Regions from separate parts of the Aerococcus tenax genome, predicted to be linked through region 2. Evidence: predicted binding sites of a transcription regulator. Region 2 holds the regulator's gene; each other region holds the start of a gene.
The links. The regulator Rex, encoded in region 2, represses fermentation and respiration genes when NADH is low (regulators of the CRP and FNR family bind a similar motif). The targets are predictions, from matches to a motif close to TTGTGAANTANTTCACAA.

Region 1 (4,289 bases), 240 kb from region 2:
GGCAAAGGGCGGATGCCTGAACCCATTGAGGTCTTGCAAGCAGTGAAGGCTTTGGTCGCTTTGAAGAAGGCCTTTGCCGATCAAGCAAAGAATGTGCTTAAGAATAGCTCATTTAAAGAAAAGAAGATCGCGGTATCCGCTGGAGGCACCCAGGAAGCCATCGACCCTGTCCGCTTTATCGGTAACCATTCCTCAGGGAAAATGGGCCTAGCTTTGGCCCATGTGGCGGCCCTCTTAGGGGCTGAAGTGACCTTAGTGATGACTCCAACGGCCCAAGGCTTGCCCCATTTACCAGCTATTAAGACCCGTCAAGTGAAAGACGCCCGCCAACTCTACCAAGTCATGCATGAATTGAACGAGGCCAGTGATATCATTATCATGGCAGCGGCTGTTTCTGACTACCGGGTCGAGACGCCTAGCACCGAGAAGATCAAGAAGAATAAAGAAAATGACCAGGACCACTTACAAATTAGCCTGGTAGAAAATCCTGATATTCTCAAGAGCCTTTCCCAGGATGGCACCTTCCTGGTTGGCTTTGCAGCGGAAACTAACCATGTGCTTGACTATGCGAAGAAGAAATTAGCCGCCAAGGGTATCGATATGATTGTGGCTAATGACGTGAGTCAACAAGCCATCGGTTTCTCTAGCGAAGATAATGCTGTCACCATCATTAGTCAAAAGGGGGCAAGATCCTTGCCTCAAGCCGATAAGATGATGATTGCTGCTGGAATCTTTGCCCAAATTGCCCAAGAATTGAATGCATAAGAAAAAGGACTTAGCTCCCGGCCAATTTAATGGCTGGATCAGCTAGGTCCTTTGTTTCTTGGTCAAGGATTAAAACTCATCACCTAAAAGATAGGTGTGTTCGCCCAAGGAATATGGATCGGTTTTATTAATTCGCTCGTAGTAGAGGTGACCGTCAAGGTGGTCGATTTCATGTTGCAAAACGATGGCAGGATAGCCTTTGAAACGTTTCTTAAAGTGATTGCCTTCCAGATCATCGTAAGTAATAGTGATGCGAGCATAGCGGGGCACATAACCGGACACATCGTCATCGACTGAGAGGCAGCCTTCGCCTTCTCTGAGGCAAACTTTTTCTACGGAATGACTAATGATCTTTGGATTGACCATAACCCCTTCTAAAATAATCTCTTCATCGGAATCAGGATCTTCGATATTAGGAACCAAAAGGGCGATCATCTTTTCGCCGATACCTACTTGAGGGGCAGCGAGACCAACACCAGCCCGGAGACCAAGTTCAGGGCCCTTTTCTTCATCTTGACTATTATACAGGTATTCCATCATATCGTGAGCGGCTTGTTTTTGCGCTTCATTTAAGGGAAAAGTGATGGTGTCTGCTTCACGGTGTAAAACTGGATTACCATCACGGGTTATGTCATCCATTAAGTACATACAGCTTATCCTCCATTAACTATCTTATATTTTAATTCATTTTCTCAAATTACAGCAAATAAGTCAAAAGGATCTCGCCGTTTTTTAAGGCCATAAATCATCGAATCAGAACAATAAATGTATCCCTTAATTAATAAAACCTTCACAAGGTAAGCGCTTTCCTTACCGAACTGTAACAGTGTTATAACAGTTGCAAACACCTGTATTATTTTTAAAAATGGCTTTATATAAGTACTTTAGCCAGACTTTTAGGAAATCAATCACTACGCGCATGTTAACGTTTACACAAATAAAGCAACTGTTCTAATATAGAAAGTTAGGATTTGGACCTCAATTGTTTGAATTCGCTTCCTTTCCATGATAAATTAGTGAAGTGAAGGGTGAATAAGCCAATGCCAAGGCATGGCAAAATATTTTCTTTACAGAAAGGAATGTGTACAGATGGCAAAACAACCAGTAGATTATCAAGCACAACTTGCTGGTATTGACGAACAGTTCCAAATGGTTCGTATACTAGACGAGGAAGGAAAAGTCGTTAACCCTGACATTATGCCAGATTTAACTGACGACCAACTTGTAGAAATAATGAAACGGATGGTCTTTTCAAGAACCTTACACGAACGCTCAATGGCACTTGCTCGCCAAGGACGTTTAGGCTTTTATGCGCCAACTTATGGACAAGAAGCTTCACAAATGGCTAGCTCTTATGCCTTTGAACAAGATGACTGGCTATTCCCAGGTTACCGCGATATTCCACAATTAGTGGCTAAGGGATTACCAGTAGATAAGGCCTTCCATTGGTCTCGTGGACACGTTGAAGGAAATGATTATCCAGAAGACTTCCATGCAATGCCTCCACAAATTATTATTGGGGCCCAACTTATCCAAGGTATGGGTAATGCTGTTGGTCAAAAATTAAATGGTTCTAAGAATGTCACCTACACCTACACTGGTGACGGTGGTTCAAGTCAAGGGGACTCATATGAAGCTTGGAACTATGCTGGTCGCTATAAAGCACCAATTGTTTTCTTCATTCAAAACAATGGTTTTGCGATTTCCACCCCACGTCAAAAACAATCAGCGGCTAAATCCTTAGCACAAAAAGCCGTTGCAGCTGGTATGCCAGGTGTTCAAGTGGATGGTAACGATGCCTTAGCAGTTTATGCGGTAGCTAAACAAGCACGTGAATGGGCTGCAGCAGGTAACGGACCAGTCTTAATTGAAACCATTACCAACCGCCTCGGCGCTCACTCCACTTCCGGTGACGATCCTAAGATTTATCGTACCGATGAAGATATCCAAAGCTGGACCAGTCGTGAACCACTTATTCGTTTCCGTGCATATCTAGAAGAAAAAGGCCTCTGGGACGAACAAACTGAAAGCGACTATGTCGAAAGCGTTAAAGAAGAAGTTCAAGCAGCCATCAAGAAAGCTGAAGCTGCACCTAAGCAAAAAGTTTCCGACTTCTTGAAGAACATGTTTGAAGAACCAGGACAAAACATTAAAGAACAAATTGAAAAATATGAAGCGAAGGAGAGTGAATAAGGATGGCCAAGAGAACTGGAAAAACAATGGTAGAAGCCATCACTGCAACGTTAGACCAAGAAATGGCTCGTGACGATAAAATTTTACTTTTCGGTGAAGACGTAGGTAAAAACGGTGGTGTGTTCCGTGCTTCTAAAGGTTTATATGATAAATATGGTGAAGACCGTGTAAGTGATACGCCTCTATCTGAATCAGGTATTGGTGGTATGGCAATCGGACTTTGTCTCCAAGGTTTCCGTCCTATCATGGAAATCCAATTCTTCGCTTTCGTATTTGAAGTGATGGACTCCTTAGCTGGACAAATGTCACGTTACCGCTTCCGTTATGGAGCAACCCGTAACTTCCCAATTACCGTTCGTTCACCATTTGGTGGAGGGGTTCACACACCTGAAATGCACGCGGACTCAGTAGAAGGTCTCTTTGTCCAAACCCCAGGGATGAAAGTGGTTGTTCCATCAAGTCCTTATGAAGCTAAAGGTTTACTTGCTTCAGCAATTCGTGACAATGACCCAGTCTTATTCCTTGAACACATGAAGTTATACCGTTCATTCCGTGAAGAAGTTCCTGAAGAAGAATATACCATTCCTCTAGGTGTAGCCAATGTGGCTCGTGAAGGCTCTGACGTTACTGTGATCGCTTATGGTTACATGGTACGTGAAGCGCTTAAGGCTGCGGAAGAATTAGAAAAAGAAAATATTTCTGTTGAAGTCATTGACTTACGGACGATTTCACCAGTTGACTATGAAACCATTGGTAAATCTGTTGAAAAAACCGGCCGTGTTGTCATGGTACAAGAAGCTCAACGTGAAGCTGGTGCAGGTAACAATGTGATCGCTGAAATTTCTCAACGTTTCATTCTTTCTCTAGAATCACCAATTGAATTCGTATCAGCTCCTGATACAGTTTACCCATTTGGTTTAGCAGAAAATGACTGGTTGCCAAATGCTGATGACATCAAAGAAGCAGTTAAGAACACAGTTAATTTCTAGAAATAAGTAATCCTATTGAATCACTTAAGCTAAGAAGGGATGATGAAAAAAGATGACATATACTTTTAATATGCCAGACGTCGGTGAAGGCATGAGCGAAGGCGAAGTTGTTAGCTGGCACGTTGCTGTCGGAGACTCCGTCCAAGAAGAAGATGTTCTTGTTGAAATCCAAAATGATAAATCTGTTGAAGAAATCGCTTCACCTGTAAGCGGTAAAATTGAAAAACTATACGTTGAAGAAGGTGACGTAGCTATCGTTGGGGAACCTTTGATTGACTTCTCAGGGGAAGGTTTACCAGAAAGTGATAATACAGCCTCTGGAGCTCCAGCTAGTGAAGAAGC
Region 2 (4,289 bases):
TTCACCACTAGCAGCGTTGTAACCAACGCCTTGGTCTTTATCGTGAATGTGTTCTACAATGACAGAACCTTCTAGACCAGCATTTTCAGCGATTTGGCGTAGTGGGGTTTCGAGGGCACGGACCACGATGTCTGCACCAGTTTGTTCGTCACCTTCTAAGGAGTCAACGACTTCTTTCACCTTGTCTTGGATATTCATGAAGGCAGTACCACCACCAGCTACGATACCTTCTTCAACCGCAGCACGAGTAGCGTTTAAAGCGTCTTCGATACGTAATTTACGTTCTTTTTGTTCAGATTCGGTCGCTGCACCCACGCGAACAACGGCAACCCCGCCAGCTAATTTAGCAAGACGTTCTTGTAATTTTTCACGGTCATAGTCAGAAGTAGTTTCTTCAATTTGTTTTCTGATATGAGCCACACGTTGTTCCAATTGTTCCTTGTTACCCTTACCTTCAACAATGGTGGTATCGTCTTTAGTAATGGTTACGCGGGCAGCTTGACCTAATTGATCAATGCTGGTGTCTTTCAATTCAAGACCTAAGTCTTCAGTAATAACTGTCCCACCGGTAAGAACAGCTAAGTCTTCTAATTGTTCTTTACGACGGTCACCGAAGCCAGGCGCTTTCACAGCAACGACATTGAATGTCCCACGAATCTTGTTCAAGACTAAAGTAGGAAGTGCTTCACCTTCAACATCGTCAGCCACTAATAATAAGGATTTACCTTGTTGTACGATTTGTTCTAATAATGGAAGGATATCTTGGATATTAGAAATCTTCTTATCAGTGAGAAGGATGTAAGGATCATCGAGAACAGCTTCCATCTTATCGTTGTCGGTTACAAAGTATTGGGATAAGTAACCGCGGTCAAATTGCATCCCTTCAACAACGTCTAAGGCAGTGTCCATGGATTGTGATTCTTCAATGGTAATGACACCATCTTGGCCTACTTTTTCCATAGCGTCTGCAATTAATTGACCTACTTCTTGGTCGCCGGAAGAAATTGCCGCAACGTTAGCAATAGATTCTTTAGCATTCACTGGAACAGAAATTTCTTTCAAAGCTTCTACTGCCTTGCGGATAGCTTGATCCATCCCACGACGAATGCCCACAGGATTTGCCCCTGCTGTCACGTTCTTAAAGCCTTCATGGACGAGAGCTTGAGTTAGGATGGTAGCGGTAGTTGTCCCGTCACCAGCAACATCATTGGTCTTAGAAGCGACTTCAGAAACTAATTTAGCTCCCATATTTTCAAAGTGATCTTCTAATTCAACGTCTTTAGCAATGGTCACCCCATCATTGGTGATTAATGGAGACCCATAGCTACGTTCTAGGACAACGTTACGTCCCTTAGGTCCTAAGGTCACTTTCACGGTATTAGCTAATTTATCAATACCTTCTACTAAAGATTGTCTTGCATCACTTGAATATTTAATATCTTTGGCCATTCTATCTATCTCCTATTCTAAATCTAAGCATGATCGAGAATTCAATGTTTTTTTGTTGGTTGTCGAAGTTCAGTCAATGATTATTCAACTACAGCAGTTAAATCTTTTTCTTTAATGATGAGGTAATCTTCCCCTTCATAGCGGATTTCGCTTACTGCATATTTTTCAAAAATAACTTGGTCGCCCACTTTAACTTGAGGGGTGTAGTCATCAGTAGCATCAGCAACGGCTACCACTTGACCTACTTGAGGTTTTTCTTTAGCAGCAGATGGTAAAACGATGCCAGAAGCAGTTTTTTCTTCCTCTTCTTGGACTTGAATAATCACACGTTCATTTAACGGCTTTAACATTTAAAATATCCCTCCAAATTTAACATACTAATTAATAACACTTTTAATGATTTGTTAGCACTCATCATCTCCGACTGCTAACTTACAATATTTATAGTAAAACATTTCCAGATATAAATCAAGTAATTCGTTGACTTTTTTTGACCTTTTTTCTTTTTATCACTTTAAAAGTATAAATTATCATTTAAAAAGTATATGCCCGTAAAGTTAGGAAATTGAGATGAGAGTGTGACAAAAGTCAAAAGAGCCCTGAACCACTGGAACAAACTATGGAAGATAGGCACAAGCCTATCGCACATAGTTTGTGAAGTGGACGTCAGGGCTGACTTTGGGAACACGTTTTGATTAGATAGTTCGTATTTTGAAAAGAGTCTGGGACTTTTGTCCCAGACTCTTGATTTTTACTATTAATGACAAGAAAAAAGCCCTCACTTGAAGAGGGCTTTACTAAGCGACTGGCATAAGTTAGACCTGATCATTCTGTCAGGTTCCTGCTAACTTCTGCTAGTTCTACTAATTTTTCTTTTTATTGTTGCCATTTCGATTACCAATATAGTAAATCAGAGTTTGCAGCTCATTGGCTAAATCGACGTTTTGGACATGAATATCTTCAGGAACATCTAAAACCACCGGCGTAAAGTTCAAGATGCCTTGAATACCGGCTTCTCCTAATTCACTCACGGTATCTTGGGCGACCTTTTCCGGAACGGTCATAATAGCAATCAGAATTTCCATTTCTTGAATCCGTTCCTTTAATTCACTCATGGGGTAAACCGGTACCCCACTATGGACGGTTCCTACAATCTCAGGATTAATATCAAAGGCCGCCCCAATCCGGATATTATTGGTCCGTTTAAAGTTATAATTTAATAAGGCGTTCCCTAAATTACCGACCCCGATTAAAGCCACTGTGGTGAGGCGGTCTTGGTAGAGTTGGCGACTAAAGAAGTCCAATAGAGCTTCAACATCATAGCCATAACCACGCTTCCCTAGGGCACCAAAATGTGAGAAATCCCGGCGAATAGTGGCGCTGTCCACTTTGATCGCCTCACTGAGTTCACTGGAAGAAATCCGTGTCTTACCCATATTCTTAAAATTATGCAAGTAACGGTAATAAAGCGGTAACCGCCTAGCCGTTGCACGTGGAATTTCCTTCATGTTTCCACTCCTTTTCACAAGATATCAAATACATTTTATCACCTAAATCATAAAATGGAAAGAACTTTGTGAAAAATCACATAAATCTTTTTGGCTAATTTTCATTAATTTTAAAACTTTGTGAATAATCCCGCCCCTTTCTAAGGGAAAGTTCACAAAGTCAAAAATATCTATCGATAAAATATGATACACTAGTGAAGACAATAATAAACGATTTAGGAGGAAAGGATCCAATGATTGTATTACAAGGATCAAAACTCATGCGACGTTTTGGCTCCGATATTCTTTTCCAAGATGTCCAAATGACCATCCAAGATAATAGTCGGACTGCCCTAGTCGGGCGAAACGGCACTGGCAAATCAACCCTACTCAAAATGTTGGCAGGGATCGAAGAGCCTGACCAAGGGCAAGTCACCCGGGCTAAGGGAAAGACCATTGCCTACATGGACCAACATGCCGCCATTGAAAACAGTCAACGGACGATCTATGAAGAAATGCGGTCAGTTTTTAAGGAATCTATCGCTCTCATCCACCATGCCGAGCAAGCCGCTCAAGACTTGGCCGATGCCCAGGATGAAGCAAGCTACCAAGAGGCCCTCAAACGCTATGACCAATTACAAGAAGAAGTCAACCAAAGCAATGCTTACGGTTATGATTCCGAGATTCGCATGGTCCTCCACGGCTTTCAATTTCCCGAATCAGATTACGACAAACCCATTAACCAATTATCTGGTGGTCAACGGACGCGACTAGCCCTGGCCAAGGTCCTCCTTGAAAAGCGCGATATTCTCATCCTCGACGAACCCACCAACCACTTAGACATTGAAACCCTAACCTGGCTAGAAGATTACCTACCTTCCTATCCTGGAGCCCTTTTGATCGTCAGTCACGACCGTTATTTCTTAGACCATGTCACCAATGAAACCTATGAAATGACCGGACACAGTATGGAATATTATAAGGGGAATTATTCCTTTTACCTCAAAGAAAAGGCTGTTCGCCTAGAAAGCTGGCAAAAGGCCTATGATAAACAGCAAAAGAAAATCGCCAAGTTAGAAGACTATGTGGCTCGTAACCTTGTTAGGGCTTCGACCACCAAGATGGCCCAGAGTCGGCGTAAGCAACTCGAAAAGATGCCCAAAATCGAAAAGCCTAAGCAAGACGAAAAAAGTCCCCACATTCAATTTCTAACGGACAAGTCCAGTGGCAATGTGGTCCTTACTGCTGACCACTTAGGCATTGGTTACGATGATCACTTACTTTCTTATCCGATTGAGATGGATATTAGAAAGCAACAAGCTATCGCAGTGGTGGGACCCAACGGCGTGGGTA
Region 3 (4,289 bases), 1.0 Mb from region 2:
AGGATAGTGGTGTAGGTATCCCGAGGTATAGAAAGCAAGCTAGTTTGTTTCGCCTTGGGGTTAACTGTCATCACCATCATGGTATCAGACCGACCTTGCTCTGTTCGTCCTAGAGAACCCGTATCAATGCCCATTAACAGTACTGAAAAGGCCTGATTGCCCTGGCTTAAGTCGACTTGGCCATTACGTTTGGACTTATAATCGGCCGCTTGGTACATTTGTTCCGAGGTCTCTCTGACATCGCTGTAAGCTTTAAAAGCTATCCAGCCACCAATGCAAAGAAGAATTACTAGGATGCCCAACACCCAGAGCCAAATCCGTCTTCTTTTCGGTCTGTCACCTTGGGCCCGATAGTCTTCACGAGTAGACGGCCGGTCACGATGAGATCTTCTTTTATTATCAAAATTATCTGTCATATACTTTCTTTCCTTAAAAGTTGTCTTTAAAGTGATTCTCATTAACTGATTACGATATATGAACATTCCAAATAAGCCTGAAAAATAGGCCTATTCATCAATTTTCATAATAACACAACTTTTTTTGCAATAACATATGAAATTATTATAAAAACGTTATCATTTAAACAAATAAAAGAGTCTTATTGGACAAATAAATTAAATAAAGGCCCAGTTTCAAACCAGGCCTTTATCTTGTATATATAAATTTAATTCTCAATATTCTTAAATGATTTACGCTTTGCTCTTAGCAATGGCATCGGCCACCGCTTCTTTAAGGGCGTTGGAACTTAAGGTAGCACCAGAAATCGCATCAACATCAGTCGAATTAGCGGCAATCATGGCTTGGGGCAGTTCTGAAAAGACCTCGTGACCTTGTTGTTCACTTTCATTGTGGTTTAAGACGGTGATTTCTCTTAACTTATCCTCTTCAAGAGTCACCAGCACATTCAGTTCATCTCCCATCCCTGAATGACTAGTCCCCAGGTATTGGTTATCTTTTAATTGGAGGTCTTTAGTGGCAGCTTCTTTATCTAAGTCGCTTTGGAGATTAGCGCTCTGCGTTTCTCCCGTCCCTTTTAATTCAGATCTTGGTTGGTCTTTTGCTTGAGCGGCGTTTTCACCTGCAATCTTCCCAAAGATCAGACATTCAGCGATATTCATTCCTCCTTGGTACATGCCCGGAGTAATCCCACCGAGTTCACCAGCACCGTAAAGGTTAGGAATGACTTGTCCATGACTATCTAAAATTTCCGCTTTAGCGTTCCGTCGCGGTCCCCCTTGGGTATTTAACATAGTTTGTACGATCGGAATAGCGTAATAAGGACCTTCCGCATCAAAAGCCGTCATAGCATCCGCTGACCGACCATAGGCATAGTCCTTGCCCGTTTGAGCAAAATGATTGAAGTCCGCAACCGTAGCTTCCAGGGCTTCACTATCAAGTTCAAGTTCTTGGGCTAATTCAGCTAGGCTATCGGCTTTAAGAGCTGCTTTGGCATAGTCGACAAAAAGACCATCCGCTTGGGTGAGTTCTTCATACTTCTTATGGTCAAAGATAATATAAGGCCTTGCTTGTCCTTGTGGGACCCGCCAAATGCCATGATTATAAATATGCCCATGGCGGTTAGCTTCATCTTCCTTGAAATAACGCGTTCCGTCGTCACCAATAACTAGGATACTGCCGTGGGTTAAAGGTTGGGTGCCAAAGGCGTGTAGAGTAGCCCTTTCTCCCGCGGGGACATCAAAGGCAGTGCCGTGGTACATGCCCAAGGATTCATAGTTCGCCATATGCCAGAGATCAGCCCCAACTTCAAGTGCCATAGTTACCCCATGACCTTGGTTATACAGGCCACCTAGGGGAGCCAGACGACTTTCGTTGAGGTAGTCTTTAATCATTTGCGGATTATTTTCAAAACCACCAAGGGCTAAAACAACCCCATTGTTGGCTGCAATATTAACGGTTTGCCCTTGGCGTTCGATTTGTACCCCAAGAATTGCTCCAGTATCAGGATCTTGGAGGAGATGTTTAGCGGGTGATTCGAACCAGACATCGATGGAGTCTGCTCGATCGATAACCTTTTGCCGCAAAACTTTCCACAAGGCAGCGTCAAAAATACCCTCATGGACGGTAAGGAAGTTATAAGTTTCCACGCCATCAAATTCGGGATATTCATAAACCGCTGATTCAAGCGGGAACTTATCAAAATGATCTTTGATACTGTAAGGTTCGACTTCTAAATAGTCACGAACATAGTCTTCCATATTGACCAAACCATCAATATAGGTTGACTTGACTTCTTCGTCTAAATCCATAGCCGCCATCAGTGCATCATAATATTTGTGCATGGCTTCCTTATTATCAGCTGCACCAATCAACTGGGCACAATAGCGGGTGTTACCCCCTTCATGGCCATTAGGAGCTGAATCGACTAAAAGCACCTTGGCCCCCGCATCACTAGCAAAACGCGCCGCTGTTGCACCCGCTCCACCAAAGCCAAGGACGATCACATCATATTCCGCTGCATAGGTCGTTTGTTCATTCACTAACATTTTCGATCCCCTTCCTTTGTCACTTATTCATTGATCAGTGTAAGAATACGCTTACATTTATATTCTAAGTATACTATTCTTGTGAATAAAATAACAGAATTATGCTAGATCTTATTCTTATAAAAAGACTTTTAAGCACATATATTAAAAAAGTGACGAAGGCTAGCTCCCGTCACTTTCACTTTCTTCTTTAAGCAGAATCTCAGAAAAATCTAAACTTATCATGAATTGTTCATTTTGAATATCCCCTGCCATCTTTATCCCCATCTTCTTGGCAGCGGATTGAACAATATTAAGACCTAGGCCTGAACCTCCAGACTGACGATAGTCCTGGCCTTGCTGAAAGCGTTGGAAAAGATCGTCCAGTGGGCGTGAGATCGAATGGGCTAAGTCATTTTTAATCACCAAGAAGCCTCTATCATCCAAGCTGATCTCAACTTTTTTATCCCCGTGAACGAGGACATTTTTGATTAAATTCTCAAACATCCGTTGCAAGAGATGAGTGTCTCCCTGAATATAGAGAATCCGATCAGGTAAGGAAAAATCTAAATCCATTTCCTGCGCTTGGAAACTATTGTAGTAGGCTAGAAAATGGTTGACCAGGTTTTCCTTTAAATCAATTTTCTCTAGCGCTAAGGGGTAATCATCGTCTTCAATTGTCATATAGGTAAAGAGCTGATCCAGTAACAGGGTTAAGCGGTCTAAACGTTGGGATAAATTATTCAGATAATGCTTGCGTTCTACTTCTGAATTGGATTCCCCCAAGAGTTGGAGATAACCTTTAATGGAAGTCAGTGGTGTGCGGATATCGTGTGAGAGATTCAACAAAAGCTCTTGTTGCAGGCGGTCTTTCTTTTCTAAGGCCAGGCGCAGATCTCGTTCCTTAGTCAGACTGGCATTAATACTTTTTGTCAGGCGGTCAAAGGCGGGGGAATAAAGTCGTTGCCTGATGAGTTGATTCGTCTTGCGTTTATTAATCTTATCTAACTGTCGGCTGAGATAAGCAACTTCCTTTTGACTAAGATAGAGGATTATCAAGAGGATCATAATGATGACAAAGGCGACGATTAAATAAAGCACCAGCTCACCCCTTCCATTTTTTACCCAGTATAAGCAAAAATCTCTAGCCTTGCTAGGAAAATTTAGCAAAACCAGAGCCTGTATAAAATTATCTAATGGTCAAAGTGAAAATCCATTTTGTGAATTCGCTGATAGTTAAATAAAGTGACCAGGATAATCTGACTAAGGGCCAAGAGAAGGAGTTCTAAGAACTGCCCGCTTTGGGCAAAATCAATCGCTTCATAGCGGATAAAGAAGAGCCACTTGGCTAAGGGGAGCTGGAACCATTCTCCAATAAAAGAGATTAAAGACGACAGCATCCCCACAGATACTAAAGCTCCAATTAAGACGCTCACCGTCCGACTCTGACTCAGGAGTGTAATTAAGGAGCAGATTGCCATAATCGTCACCAAGAGACATTCGACTAGGATAAAGTGCTTGCCTAAAGCTAAAAAGTTTAAGTCAGTAAAGGCTTGGCCAGAGAGGTAATGTGCGATGGTTCCGAAGACCAATCCCAATAATAAGAAGAGTGCTCCATAAGCGAGAGCTACAGCAAATTTGGCTAAAAGCCAGCACCTGCGCGCATTTTCTAGGGGAAGAAGGTTCTTCAAGTAGCCCGAAGAGAAGTCTATGCCCAAGAAGAGGACAAAGAATATCCAGGAAAATTTAGCCATGTTCATCATGAAGGACCAAGCGGCGCGATCCACTTTAAAATTAGCATAGGCT

Region 1: pdhA (pyruvate dehydrogenase (acetyl-transferring) E1 component subunit alpha) is a predicted target of Rex. The motif match lies at 1,685-1,702, and genes of this name have one in related genera.
Region 3: DBT50_RS05925 (FAD-binding protein) is a predicted target of Rex. The motif match lies at 2,584-2,601, and genes of this name have one in related genera.

The regions. Positions count from the first base shown of each region.
Region 1 is NZ_CP127382.2:468,365-472,653, forward strand. Features, by position in the region: gene coaBC (bifunctional phosphopantothenoylcysteine decarboxylase/phosphopantothenate--cysteine ligase CoaBC) at 1-765, shown strand, start outside; gene def (peptide deformylase) at 835-1,413, opposite strand; gene pdhA (pyruvate dehydrogenase (acetyl-transferring) E1 component subunit alpha) at 1,855-2,958, shown strand; gene DBT50_RS02145 (alpha-ketoacid dehydrogenase subunit beta) at 2,961-3,947, shown strand; gene DBT50_RS02150 (dihydrolipoyllysine-residue acetyltransferase) at 4,000-4,289, shown strand, end outside.
Region 2 is NZ_CP127382.2:224,186-228,474, reverse strand. Features, by position in the region: gene groL (chaperonin GroEL) at 1-1,449, opposite strand, end outside; gene DBT50_RS01085 (co-chaperone GroES) at 1,530-1,799, opposite strand; gene DBT50_RS01080 (redox-sensing transcriptional repressor Rex) at 2,313-2,957, opposite strand; gene DBT50_RS01075 (ABC-F family ATP-binding cassette domain-containing protein) at 3,191-4,289, shown strand, end outside.
Region 3 is NZ_CP127382.2:1,257,846-1,262,134, forward strand. Features, by position in the region: gene DBT50_RS05920 (LCP family glycopolymer transferase) at 1-416, opposite strand, end outside; gene DBT50_RS05925 (FAD-binding protein) at 690-2,504, opposite strand; gene DBT50_RS05930 (sensor histidine kinase) at 2,667-3,584, opposite strand; gene DBT50_RS05935 (hypothetical protein) at 3,677-4,289, opposite strand, start outside.